One region of the Sphingopyxis sp. EG6 genome, then DNA from elsewhere that is predicted to be linked to it. Evidence: predicted binding sites of a transcription regulator. Region 1 holds the regulator's gene; the other holds the start of a gene.
The links. The regulator LexA, encoded in region 1, represses DNA repair genes until DNA is damaged. The targets are predictions, from matches to a motif close to GTTCCNCNCTTGTTCT.
Positions count from the first base shown of each region.

Region 1 (6,437 bases):
ATCCCTGGGGAAACGGTGCGGCCGGTTAAGGCAGCGCGCAACGGTCCAGCCAATTTGCCGAGTCCCAGTTCGGCGGCTTCGGCCTCGGCCCGCACGGCGGCGTCCAGCTCTTCTATCGTCCATTGGTCCAGCCCGCGCAGCCGCTGCGTTACGGCAGCCAGCAAGCCTTCGCGCGCAGCCTTTAGCACCTCGGCAGCCTTTCCGTCCACCGGCAACGGATCGCCCCGGAACAGGAACATTGCGCCGTCGGCGACCTCGTCCAGCGTCTTGGCGCGCGGTTTGAGCGATTCCATTGCGCGGGTCAGCGTATCGCGTTCGGCGTCGGTGAGCGCGCGACCAGCAAGCTTTTCGACGCGCGGCGCGACCAGCGCGGCGAGCCGGGTATCATCGGCTTCGCGTAGATAATGTCCGTTGAGATTTTCGAGCTTTTTGAAGTCGAAGCGCGACGGCGAGCGGCCGACATGGGCCAGGTCGAACCACGCGGTCGCCTGTTCGCGGCTGATGATCTCGTCATCGCCATGGCCCCAGCCGAGGCGGAGCAGATAATTGTTCACCGCTTCGGGGAGATAGCCCATTTCGTCGCGGTAAGCGTCGACGCCGAGCGCGCCGTGGCGTTTCGACAATTTCGCGCCGTCGGCGCCATGAATCAGGGGCACATGCGCATAGGTCGGCTCCCGCCAGCCCATCGCGCGGATCAGCGCGAGCTGGCGGAAGGCGTTGTTGAGATGGTCGTCGCCGCGGATGACATGCGTCACGCCCATATCGTTATCGTCGACGACGACGCTCAGCATATAGGTGGGCGTACCGTCGCTGCGCAGCAGGACAAAATCGTCGAGTTCGGCGTTCTGGACGGTGACGTCGCCCTGCACCTTGTCGGCGATCGTCGCGGCGCCCTCCTGCGGCGCGCGCAGGCGGACGACGTGCGGCGCCGACGGATCGCCGTCGTTCCGGTCGCGCCAGGGGCTGCGGACGCGGAAGGGCAGGCGCTTTTCCTGCGCTTCGGCGCGCATGGCGGCGAGTTCGTCCTGCGTCAGATAGCAGCGATAGGCCTCGCCCTTCGCCAGCAATTCGGCAGCGACCGCGGCATGGCGATCGGCGCGTGCGAACTGGAACACCGTCTCGCCGTCCCAGTCGAGGTCAAGCCATTGCATCCCGTCGATGATCGCGTCGATCGCCGCATCGGTCGACCGCGCCCGGTCGGTATCCTCGATCCTGAGCAGGAATTTGCCGCCATGATGGCGCGCGAACAGCCAGTTGAACAGCGCGGTGCGCGCGCCGCCGATATGCAGGAAACCGGTCGGCGAGGGGGCAAAACGGGTTACGACATCGGCGCCGGTTGCCTCCGGGGTTTTCGCGGTCATATCGGTTTCAATATCGGTTGCCACCACGGCCTCTTTCACTCAATTTGCCGCGCGTCGCGGCGGCGTTCGGGGAGCCCCTAGCATGGCGACAAGACAGCTTCAAACGCCCATTGCCCCGCGCCGTGGCGGCCGCTGGGGAGCGCTGGGCGATGCCATCGAGCTGCGGCTCGAGGCAGAGCGCGAGCGGATCGCGTTGTGGCTTCCCGCCGCGCTTGGCGCCGGGATCGCGCTGTGGCTGGCGCTGCCGACGGCGATGCACTGGATCGGGGCGCTGCTGGCGCTGGGCGCAGGGGCGCTGGCAGGCGGCATGATCGGCTGGGACCGACGGCTGGGCCGCGTAGTCGTCATCGGCTGCGGCGTCATGGCGGCCGGTATCCTGCTCATCTGGGGTCGTGCGCTGTGGGTTGCGGCGCCGGTGCTGGCGCAGCCGGTGACAACTGCTTTTTCAGCCGAGGTCGAGCGCGTTGATGCGCAGCCGGCGCGCGGACAGGTGCGGTTGATCGTCCGTCCCCACGCGCGCGCCGACCTGCCGCCGCGATTGCGCGTGACGGCGAGCGAGGAGCAGGCCGCCGGGGTGCTTCCGGGCGAGCGGATCGGCCTGCGGGCGCGATTGATGCCGCCACCGACCGCCAGCCTGCCGGGCGGCTATGATTTCGCCCAGCACGCCTGGTTCGACCGACTGGGCGCGGTCGGGACGGTGATCGGCGACATCGGCCGCGCGCCCGGTGCGGGCCGGGGACCGCCGCCGCTGCGGGCGCGGTTGACGCGGCATATTCACGAGCAGGTCGACGGGTCGGCTGGCGGCGTCGCGGCGGCGCTGGTGACGGGCGACCGCGGCGCGATCAGCGAGGCCGATGACGAGGCGATGCGGCGCAGCGGGTTGGCGCATCTTCTGTCGATCAGCGGACTGCATGTGACGGCAGTGGTCGGCTTTACGATGCTGTTGTCGATGCGGTTGCTCGCGCTCAGTCGGCGACTGGCGCTGCGGGGCTGGGTGCTGCCGCTCGCCGCCGCCGCCGCCGCGCTGGCGGGCGGTGGCTATACGTTGCTCGCCGGCGCCGAAGTGCCGACGCTGCGATCGTTCATCGCATCGCTGCTTGTGATGCTCGCCTTTTTGCTGGGCCGCGAGGCGTTGACGCTGCGGCTGGTGGCGGCGGGGGCGTTGCTGGTCATGCTGTGGCGACCAGAGGCGCTGGCCGGGCCGAGCTTTCAGCTCAGCTTTGCCGCGGTCACCGCGATTGTCGCGCTCCACGAAAGCCGCTGGATGCGCGCCTTTGTCGCCCGGCGCGAAGAGCCATGGGTTTTCCGGTTCGGCCGGGGCATCGGCGCGCTGGTCCTGACCGGGCTGGTCGTCGAGGCCGCGCTCGCGCCGATCGCGCTGTTCCATTTCCACAAGGCGGGCCTCTATGGCGCGCTCGCCAATGTGGTCGCGATCCCGCTGACGACCTTTGTCATCATGCCCGCCGAAGCCTTGGCGCTGCTGTTCGACAGCATCGGTATTGGCGCGCCTTTCTGGTGGATTGCCGAAGAAGCCCTTAACGCACTGATTGGATTGGCGCATTGGGTGGCCTCTGCCCCAGGCGCCGTCGCTACGCTACCTGTGTTTCCGCCATGGGGTTTTGCGATCACGGTGTTCGGCGGGTTGTGGTTTCTGCTCTGGCAAACGCGCTGGCGCCGGGCGGGGCTGATCCCGGTAGCGATCGGCATGGCGGCGCTGCTCGCCCAGCCGCGTCCCGATCTGTTGGTGACCGGCGATGGCAAGCATATCGCCGCGGCGCTGCCCGATGGCGGCTATGCGCTGCTGCGCGACCGTGCGGGCGATTATGTTCGTGATACGCTGTCCGAGGCGGCGGGGATCGATACGCCGCTGGCGGCGCTGGCCGAGCTCGACCATGTCGAATGCAATCGCGATTTCTGCCGCTGGAGTCACGGTGAGGGCGCAGCGCGGCGCGTCATCCTGGCATCGCGCGGGCGTGATCGGATCGAGGGCGCCGATATGGCCGCCGCCTGCGCCGCCGCTGATGTCGTGATCAGCGACCGCTGGTTACCGCGCGAGTGCGCCGGACGCTGGATGACGATTGATCGCGACAGCCTGGCCGAAACCGGCGGGCTGGCGCTCTATCTGGGCGACCGACCCACCGCGGTCGCCACGCTGCGCGCGGGCGACGGGCATCCGTGGCGCCGCCCGCAACAGCTTAGTGGTAACGACGAAGCAATCCCGACAAGCGCCCTTGCACGATGACGCGCTCGGCGGGGTAGCGCTGCGGTTCGTAGGCGCTGTTCGCGGGATCGAGCCGGATCATCGGGCCTTCGCGGCGGAAAAATTTGAGCGTCGCGTCCTGCCCGTCGACGAGCGCAACGACGATGTCGCCCTCGCGCGCGGTGCTGGCTTTCTGGATCAGTGCGTAGTCGCCGTCGAAAATCCCGGCCTCGACCATCGAGTCGCCCGACACTTCGAGCGCATAATGTTCGCCCGCGCCGAGCAGCGCGGCGGGCACGGCGAGATTGTTGTAATCCTCGAATGCTTCGATCGGGACGCCCGCGGCGATCTTGCCGTGCAGCGGCACCTCGACGATGTCGTTCGCGGCGATCGGGCGCATCGCGGGAGCGGGCTTGCGCAGCGGGACGACATTGTCGCGATCATTGCCCACGGCGGGCTTGCTGCCTTCGGGGAGTTTGATCACCTCGAGCGCGCGGGCGCGGTTGGGCAGGCGGCGGAGGAAGCCCCTTTCTTCCAAGGCACTTATCAGGCGATGTATACCCGATTTCGACTTCAGTCCGAGCGCTTCCTTCATCTCCTCGAACGACGGCGAAATGCCGCCCGCATCAAGCTTTTGCTGAATGAAGTGAAGCAGTTCATGCTGCTTGGCGGTCAACATCGATCATCCTCCGTCGGGACCAGAACCGGACATAATGAGAACGATAGTGGAACAGAGCGGAACTTGTCAAGCGATGACGATATAATCCGCCATGGCGCCCGCCTCGCGCGGCGGGGCCGCGATCTCGCGGATCAGCAGCGCGTTGGCGGCGGCGAGCGGCGACGTCCTGCCGCTGTCCTGGCCGATCAGCGGGGTGAGACGGCCCCTCTCGAGTCGCGCACGCAGATAGTCGCGGCGCGCGCCGCCGCCGTCCAACGCGATTGCGAGCGGCGCTTGGTGGATCGCAGGCAAGGGATCGCGCGCGCCGGCGAGATGGCGGACGAGGGGAAGAAGGAACAAAGTCGCGGTGACGAACGCCGACGACGGGTTGCCGGGCAGGCCGAGCAGCAGGGCGTCGCCGATCGTTCCGGCGATCAACGGCTTGCCGGGGCGCATCGCGATCTTCCAGAAATCGATGGTCCCGCCCGCGTCCGCCAGCGCGCCGCGGACATGATCATGATCGCCGACCGACGCGCCGCCGACGGTGACGATGACGTCGTGACGTCGCGCCAACTCTTTCAAAAGCTTGGCAAGTATCGCGCGGTCGTCGCGGACGTGATGCGGCAGGCTGACGATAGCGGGTTCGCCTGCGAGCATCGCGGCGAGCATCGGGCTGTTGCTGTCGGGGATCTGGCCCGGGGCGAGCGGTCGCCCCGCTTGGACGAGTTCGTCTCCCGTGGTCAGGATCGCAACGCGCGGGCGGCGCCCGACCGCGAGCTGGCCCGCACCGCTCATCGCCGCGGCGGCAATCGCGCCGGGGGTGAGGCGGGTTCCGGCGGGGAGCAGGCAATCGCCCGCGGCAAAATCGCTGGCCCGCGCGCGGATATGGCGGCCGGGGGCGCCGGGGCCGTTTCCGGTCAGCGTCAGCACGGCGCCATTCGCCGATACGTCCTCCTGCACGACCACCGTATCGGCGCCGTCGGGAACCATCGCGCCGGTAAAGATCCGCATCGCTTCGCCTGCGTTCACCCCGCGATCGGGCGCGGTACCCGCGGCGCTTTCGCCGATGATCGTCCAGGGGCCGGGCAGGTCTGCGAAGCGAATTGCATAGCCGTCCATTGCCGAAAGCGGCGCGGCAGGTTGATCGCGCGCCGCGAGAATATTGGTCGAGCTATAGCGGTCAAGGCATTCGAAAAGGGAGATATTCTCTGTCGGTAGCGGTTCGCGGACCGCCAGTAATCGCGCCTGCGCTTCCTCGACCGGCAGCAGCTTCGATTGGATGACGGTGCGATCGGTCAAAATGGTCCTGTCCTGCCGTGCCGTTCGTGCTGAGCCTGTCGAAGCACCGCTTTTTCCTGCTGCCGTTTGAAGAAAAAGCAGCCCTTCGACAAGCTCAGGGCGAACGGATTCTATTCGGCGCGCCAGTCGCCCGAACGCCCGCCGCTCTTTTCGAGCAGCCGGATGTCGCCGATCACCATCGCACGGTCGAGCGCCTTCGCCATGTCGTAGAGGGTGAGCAGCGCGACCGACGCGGCGGTGAGCGCTTCCATCTCGACTCCCGTCGGACCGTTGGTTGCGGCGGTCGCGGTGACCGCGATGCCATTGGCTTCCCACGCAAAGTCGACGCCGACCTTGGTGAGCGCGAGCGGATGGCAGAGCGGGATGAGGTCGGACGTGCGCTTGGCCGCCATGATCCCGGCGATGCGCGCGGTCGAGAGGACGTCGCCCTTGGGCGCGTTGCCGCTGTGGATCGCCGCGAGCGCTTCCGCCGACATGGTGATGCGGCCGTTGGCGACGGCGCGGCGCTGCGTGGCGGGCTTGGCGCCGACATCGACCATGTGGGCGGCGCCGGAGTCGTCGAGATGAGTCGGTCTGAGGGTCATTGCGGGAGCGAAGCAAGGTGGGGGGGGAAAGGCAAGGGGAGATGGGGGGATTGGCGCCAAATGGCCGCAAACGACCGGTTTCGGACGTACGTCATTTCCTCTCTCCCCTTGTGGGAGAGATACGAAGGCTTGGCAGCTTTGCTGCCTAGCCGCAGTTGAGAGGGGGTTTGCGCGTGCTGGCGTCCGCCCCCTCACCAAGCTTCGCTAGCTCCTGACGGAGCAAGCTGCGCTATCCTCTCCCACAAGGGGAGAGGAGCTTGTAGCAACTCCCCACCTTGAAATGCGCTTCAGTCCTCGAGCAACGCCCTCGTTGCCGCCGTGACGTCATCTTGGCG
Region 1 covers NZ_AP017603.1:1,888,827-1,895,263, reverse strand. Annotated here, with positions in the region: gene gltX (glutamate--tRNA ligase) at 1-1,361, opposite strand, end outside; gene SPYCW_RS09280 (ComEC/Rec2 family competence protein) at 1,444-3,603, shown strand; gene lexA (transcriptional repressor LexA) at 3,557-4,240, opposite strand; gene SPYCW_RS09270 (molybdopterin molybdotransferase MoeA) at 4,307-5,518, opposite strand; gene moaC (cyclic pyranopterin monophosphate synthase MoaC) at 5,629-6,102, opposite strand; gene trpC (indole-3-glycerol phosphate synthase TrpC) at 6,390-6,437, opposite strand, start outside.

Region 2 (6,437 bases), 1.3 Mb from region 1:
GATGAGCGAAAGCTCTTCGTCGAGGACCTCCTGCCAGCGCTGCGGCAATCCCTGCGGGTGGAGCCGGTTCGCGGCATCCAGCACCCTATGTTCGAGCCAGCTTTGCGGGTCCCAACCTTCGGGAACCGGCTCGTGCGGATATTCATATTCCAGTTCGCGAAGTGAAAAGCCGATGCGATCGAGAATTCTGGCGCTCTCATCGACGGCGTGGCGGCAGGAGCGAAAGAGGCGGCGCATCTCTTCGGGTGATTTTAGATGGCGCTCGCCATTGGCGCGCAACAGGCGGCCCGCTTCGTTCAGGTTCGTGCCTTCAAGAATGCAGCTTAGCACATCGTGTAGAGGCCTTTGCTCGCGCGTTGCGTAAAGCGCGTCATTGGTCGCGAGCAGGGGAATGCCGACGCGGTCGGCCAATGCTGCAAGTCGGGTAAGGCGCCGCCGGTCCGCACCGCCATATGGCATCGTCGCGCCCAGCCATAACGCCCCGGGTGCCGCCCGGGCGAGGCGTTGCAGCAGCGCCTCATCCTTTTCCGTCGCCATCGCGATCAGGATCATATCCTCACAGTGAATCAGCAGATTCCTGAATTTCATCACGCAATCGCCCTTGGTGGTGCGGCGATTGCCGATGGTCAGCATCCGGGTCAGGCGGCCCCAGCCGTGGCGCGTGGTCGGATAGGCGATGATGTCGGGGGTGCCGTCGTCGAAGACGAGGCGCGCGCCGACCACGAGTTTGAAGGGCGGTAGCTCTATCCCCTCTGCGTCGGCTTTCTCGCGTAGCTTGCGCAGCCCGGTGAGCGCCCGCACCACCCCCGCCACGCTGTTGCGGTCGGCGATGCCGATGCCGGGCATGCCGAGCCTGATTGCTTCGGCGACCATCTCATGCGGGTGTGAGGCGCCGCGCAGGAAGCTGTAATTGGTCGCCGCGACCAGTTCGGCGAAGGCGGGTGGTGCGGGCTCGCCCGTCATGCGAACACCCCATGGATATACCAGCGCGGATCGGGCTTTTCGTCATAAAGCCCGTGGCGAAACAGCCAATAGCGGCGGCCGCGGTCGTCCTCGACGCGGTAATAATCGCGCGTCAGCCCGCCATTGTCGCGGCGCCGCCACCATTCGGCGGCAATGCGTTCGGGGCCTTCGTAACGGCGGACCGCATGCGCCTGTCGGCGCCAGCGAAAGCGATGCGGCGGGCCGTCGGGAACCTCGGCGATCACCTCGATCACCTGCGGTGGATCGAAAAGATAGAAGGGGCGCAGCGGCGGTTCGCCGGGTTCGGGGGCGGACCAAGGCATGGGTGGCGGCGCGTCAATCGCGGGCAGGGCGAGCTGCGCCTGTTCGGGGATATGGGTATCGGCGGGGCGCAAGGCGCGGACCCGCGCGCGCCCGAGCCGTGTCGTGAGCCGGTCGGTGAGTTCGTCCATTGCCGCGCCCTGGCGTACCGCGCGCGCCGCGCCGCCCTCGAGCTTCAGCTGCGTTGCACCGAGTGCTTCGAGCCGCGGCACCGCGAGGCGGATCATGTCGAAACCGAAGCCGGGGTCGAGCGGATCGGCGAGGCCGTCCATGCGTTCGGCAAACAGGCGCATGACAAGGCCGGAGTCGCGCGTCGCATGGCCGGTCTCGACCGCGATACGTCGCGCCAGCCCATCGCTGCGAAAGAAGGTCGCGCCGAAATGGCGGCCGCCCTGGCCGCGTTCGGCAAGCTCTGCGATCGCCTCACCAACCAGCTCGGCAAGAATGCGGGTGGCGTGGGGCAGGCTGGCGACGGGTTCGGCAAAGCGGCGTTCGGTGGCGACCGGCGGCGGCGCGACGCGCGGGTCGAGCGGGCTGGGCGCATCGCCGAGCAGGCGGCGCAACGCCATCGCGGCATCGGCACCGAAGCGCGCGGCGAGGTTCGCCATCGGACGGCTCGCGAGGTCGCCAATCGTCTTCAATCCGGCGCGGACGAGCGCGGTCGTGGCTTCGGCGTCGAGTTCGAGCGCGGCGACGGGCAGGCGGCGGATCGCGGTGGCCTCGTCGGGAGCGGGCCGTGTCTGATAACGTGCGAGCGCCCGGGCGGCGTCGGCGGTGGGGCCAAGCGCATGGCGCAAGGTCATCCCGAGCCGGGTTAGCCGCTGGTCGATGTCGTCGATCAACCCCGCCTCGCCATCGAACAAATGGGAGCAGCCGGTGATGTCGAGGATCAGCCCGTCGGAGGCATCGAGCGCGACGAGGGGGGTGTAGCGCGCACAGCCCTGCGCGAGTCGGTCGAGCCAAGCGTGATCGAGGATCGGATCGTGCGGCACGATGGCGAGGTCGCCGACCTGCGCCCGCGCGTCGGCGAGTGGCATGCCGACACGCAGCCCGAGCGCTTGCGCGCGGGCATCGACGCTCGCGATCCGCAGCGCGCCGCGCTGCTTCTCGACAAAGATAAGCGGGAGGTCAGGCGGCTTCGGCGCCGAGCGGGTGAACCGTTCGGCGGGCAGCCAGGGGAAGAACAGCGCCAGATAGCGCCGCGTCCCGGAAAGCTTGCTCATCTTTATCCCAATCGAGTCGCCAGCGCGTTCCGGCAGGGCCGCCGCGCCAGCGCAGCAGTTCAAGGTCGAAGGCCGGGGCGCCGGGGGCGTGGGCTTCGAGCTCGCGCGACGGTGCGGCGACGATATTCCAGCGCGTTTCGGCGACGCTCGGCGTCGGCACGGCATTCAGGCGCAGCATCAGCAGCGTCGTTCCTGCGTCGCGCGCGCCCAGCGTCAGGCGGCGCCCGGCGGTCAGGTCGAGCAACGGAAACTTCCCCCAGCTTTCGACGATCACCGCTGCCGATCCGGCGCAGCGTACCGCATCATTGGCGCAGGCGAGCAGCATCTTGGGATCGGCGGTCTCAACGAGAAGAAGCCGGTCGGGGTCGCCGCCGAGTTCAGCGATGCCGGGGGCATAGATATGCCCGGTGCGGCGTCCGGCGTCGACGGTGCGCAACCACAGGAGCGGCGCATCGCCGCCGCTGCGCAGCGCGACCAGTGTGGCAAAGGCCGCGGCGCTGGTGCCATCGAGCGCATCGGCCGCGAAAAACTCGTGCGTGCGCCCGACCGTCAATCCGCCGCCGATCGCCGCGTCGAACGCGTCATGCCCCGTCGCCAGCCAGCCTTGGGTCGGCAGGCTTGCGGGGCCACCGCTGGCGGCCAGCCGGGCGATGCGCTGGCGCAGCCCGGCGAGAGGTTGAGACGACTCGCGCATATATGTTCCTGATTTGTTCTATTAGCGCGCGAGCGAGGGGGAATGTCAAGATGAGTCGGGCTTTCCAACCTGTCGTCATGCCGGACTCGATCCGGCATCCCTGCAGCCCGTCGTCATGGACCCCGGATCAAGCCCGGGGTGACGAGGGTCGTCAGGGGGTGGGGGAAGCCGTCCCTGCGCCGCTATCGCCGCCGAGCGCGCGGAACAGCGCGATGCGCGTCTGCACGAGCAGCAGCTGCGTCGCGATTTCGCTGCGCCGTGCCGCATAGAGGCTGCGCTGTGCGTCGAGGCTGGCGAGGAAGCTGTCGACTCCGCCCTTGTAACGCGCATCGGTGAGCGTCGCGGTGTCAGCGGCGGCGGCGGTGTTCGCGGCGGCCGCGCGCACCCGGTCGGCGATCGTCCCCTGCACCGCCAGCGCATCGGCGACCTCGCGGAACGCGGTCTGAATTGCGCCTTCATAGCTTGCGAGCGCTGCGTCGCGCTGCGCCTCGCTGACCGCTACTCCGGCGCGGCGGCCCCCGGCGTCGAAAATCGGCGCGGTCACGTCGCCGCCCGCCGACCAGCTGAACGATCCGCTGTCGAAGAGGCTGGACAGCGCGTCGCTGGCAAAGCCGAGCAGCCCGGTCAGCGAGATCGACGGGAACAGCTGCGCGCGCGCGACGCCGATGTCGGCGTTGGCGGCGCGCAGGCCATATTCGGCCTCGATCACATCGGGGCGGCGAAGCAGGATTTCGGAGCTGACTCCTGCAGGCAACCCCACGACCGAGGGTGTGACTTCGGTGAGGCCCGCGGGGAGCAGCGCGCGGTCGACATCGCCGCCGACGAGCAGGCGGATCAGGTTCTCGTCCTGCGCGAGCGCGGTCCTTTGCTGCGCGATCGCATCCTCGGCTGTCGCGAGAATCTGTTCGGCTTGGCGCAGGTCGGTGCGCGGCGCCACCCCGCCGTCGAGCCGCGCCCGCGTCAGCCGCACGCTTTCGCGCGCGTTGGCGGCGGTGTCCTCGGCGATCTTCAGGAGGTCGCGGTCGGCGCCATAGGTCGCCCAGGCGTCGGCCAGGCTGGCGATCAGCGCCAGCCGCACGGTGCGCGATGCCGCCTCGGTCGCCAGCGCGCGGTTGCGATCGGCCTCGGTGGCATTGGCGAGCTTGCCGAACAGGTCGAGCTCGAACGCCGTGACTCCGCCGCGCAGCGAGAAGTCGCCGCTGCCGCTCGCACCATTGCTGTCCGAATAGCCCGCGCCGCCGCTGATCCCGATTTCGGGAAATTGCCCAGCGCGGGTGATGCGCGCCTGCGCGCGCGCCGCGGCGACATTGGCATAGGCGATGCGAAGATCGCGGTTGTTCGCGAGCGCTTGCTCGGCCAGCGATTGGAGGCGGGGATCGGTGAAGACGCTCCGGTACGACAGGACCGGCAGCGCCGCCTCGCTTTGCAGCAGATAGGCGTCCCCGACGGGCCAGCTCTGCGGCACCGGCGGGGGCGGGAGCACGGTCTTGGGTGCCAGCGAGCAACCCGCAAGCGCGAGCGTCGTCGCGAGCAACAGCGTGCGGGCCGCGATCATGCCGGTACCCCCGCCGCGCCATCGTCCGTCTTCCTGCCGAAGCGCGCACGCAGCGCGGCAAGCCCGTCGCGCACCCCGCGGCGGACGAGCACGAAAAAGAGCGGGATGAAGAAGATCGCGAGCAGGGTCGCGGTCAGCATGCCGCCGATCACCGAGGTGCCGATCGCGATGCGGCTGTTCGCCCCGGCGCCTGAGGCCAGGGCCAGCGGCAAAACGCCGAAGATGAAGGCAAAGCTCGTCATCAGGATCGGGCGCAGGCGGATGCGCGCCGCGATGATCGCTGCTTCGATCACCCGCTTCCCCTTTTTCTCTTCCTGCTCGGCAAATTCGATCATCAGGATCGCATTTTTGGCGGCCAGACCCATCGTCGTGAGCAGCCCGATCTGCAGATAGACGTCGTTTTCGAGCCCGCGTAGCGTGACCGCGAACACTGCGCCGACCAGCCCGAGCGGGATGACAAGCAGGACGGCGACCGGGATCGACCAGCTTTCGTACAGTGCCGCCAGGCACAGAAACACGACCAGCAACGACAGTGCATAGAGCAAGGGCGCCTGTCCCGACGACAGCCGTTCCTGATACGAGGCGCCGGACCAAGCGACGCTGGTGCCGGGAATTTCGCCGGCCAGCGCCGCGATTTCGTCCATCGCTTCGCCCGAACTGGTTCCCTCGGCGGGCTGACCCGAAATTTCGAACGCGGGAATACCCTGAAAACGCGAGGTGGTGCTGGGGGTCGTCGACCAGCCGATCTGGGCGAACGCCGAAAAGGGCGACATGCCGCCATCGGCAGAGCGCACATACCATTGGCTGAGGTCTTCGGGCTTGGCGCGATAGGGTGCGTCGCCCTGGACATAGACGCGCTTCACCCGGCCTTCGTCGATGAAATCATTAACGTAACGGCCGCCCCAAGCGGTCGCCAGCGTGCTGTTCACATCGGCGTTGCTCAGGCCATAGGTGGTCAGGCGCTGGGTATCGATATCGATCTTCAGCGTGGCCAGATCGGGTAGGTCGCTGAGCCGGACCGACGACAATTTGGGATTGGCGTTCGCCGCGGCGAGCAGCCGGTCGCGCGCCGCGGCAAATTCTTCGCGCGTCAGTCCGCTGCGGTTCTGAAACTGCATCGTGAAACCTGACGTATCGCCAAGGCCGCGGACCGCGCCCGGCACCAGCGCAAAGACCTGTGCATCGCGCAGCCCCGAAAAGGCCCGGCGCGTGCGCTCGGCAATCGCGTCGGCGCTGTTTTCCTTGCCCGGGCGGTCATCCCAATGTGCCAGATTGACGAAGCCCTGGCCGGTGTTCTGCCCCGACGCGCCGCCACCGCCACCGCCGGCGTTCAGAAAAAGCGATTCGATATTCGCCTTTTCGGCGCTCAGCATATGGTCCTCGATCGCGTCGCGGACCTCAAGCGTGCGTTCCTGCGTCGCACCTGCGGGCAGGCGAAACTGGATCTGGACGCGGCCCTGGTCTTCGCCGGGCAGGAAACCGCCAGGCAGGCGCAGGAACAGAAAGGCGAGCAGCACGACAATGATCATGTACAGGCCCAGAAAGCGCCATTTGCGATCGACGACCTTTTCGACGCTGCCGACATAGCTTTCGGTGGTACGCTCGAACCGGGTGTTGAACCATGTTTTCGCGCGGGTCAGCGCCGCATCGACGCGCGGCCAGCGGCCCGGCGGCGTTTCAC
Region 2 covers NZ_AP017603.1:3,233,693-3,240,129, reverse strand. Annotated here, with positions in the region: gene SPYCW_RS15640 (error-prone DNA polymerase) at 1-963, opposite strand, end outside; gene SPYCW_RS15635 (Y-family DNA polymerase) at 960-2,507, opposite strand; gene SPYCW_RS15630 (ImuA family protein) at 2,413-3,201, opposite strand; gene SPYCW_RS15625 (efflux transporter outer membrane subunit) at 3,353-4,756, opposite strand; gene SPYCW_RS15620 (efflux RND transporter permease subunit) at 4,753-6,437, opposite strand, start outside.
Region 2: SPYCW_RS15630 (ImuA family protein) is a predicted target of LexA. The motif match lies at 3,206-3,221, and genes of this name have one in related genera.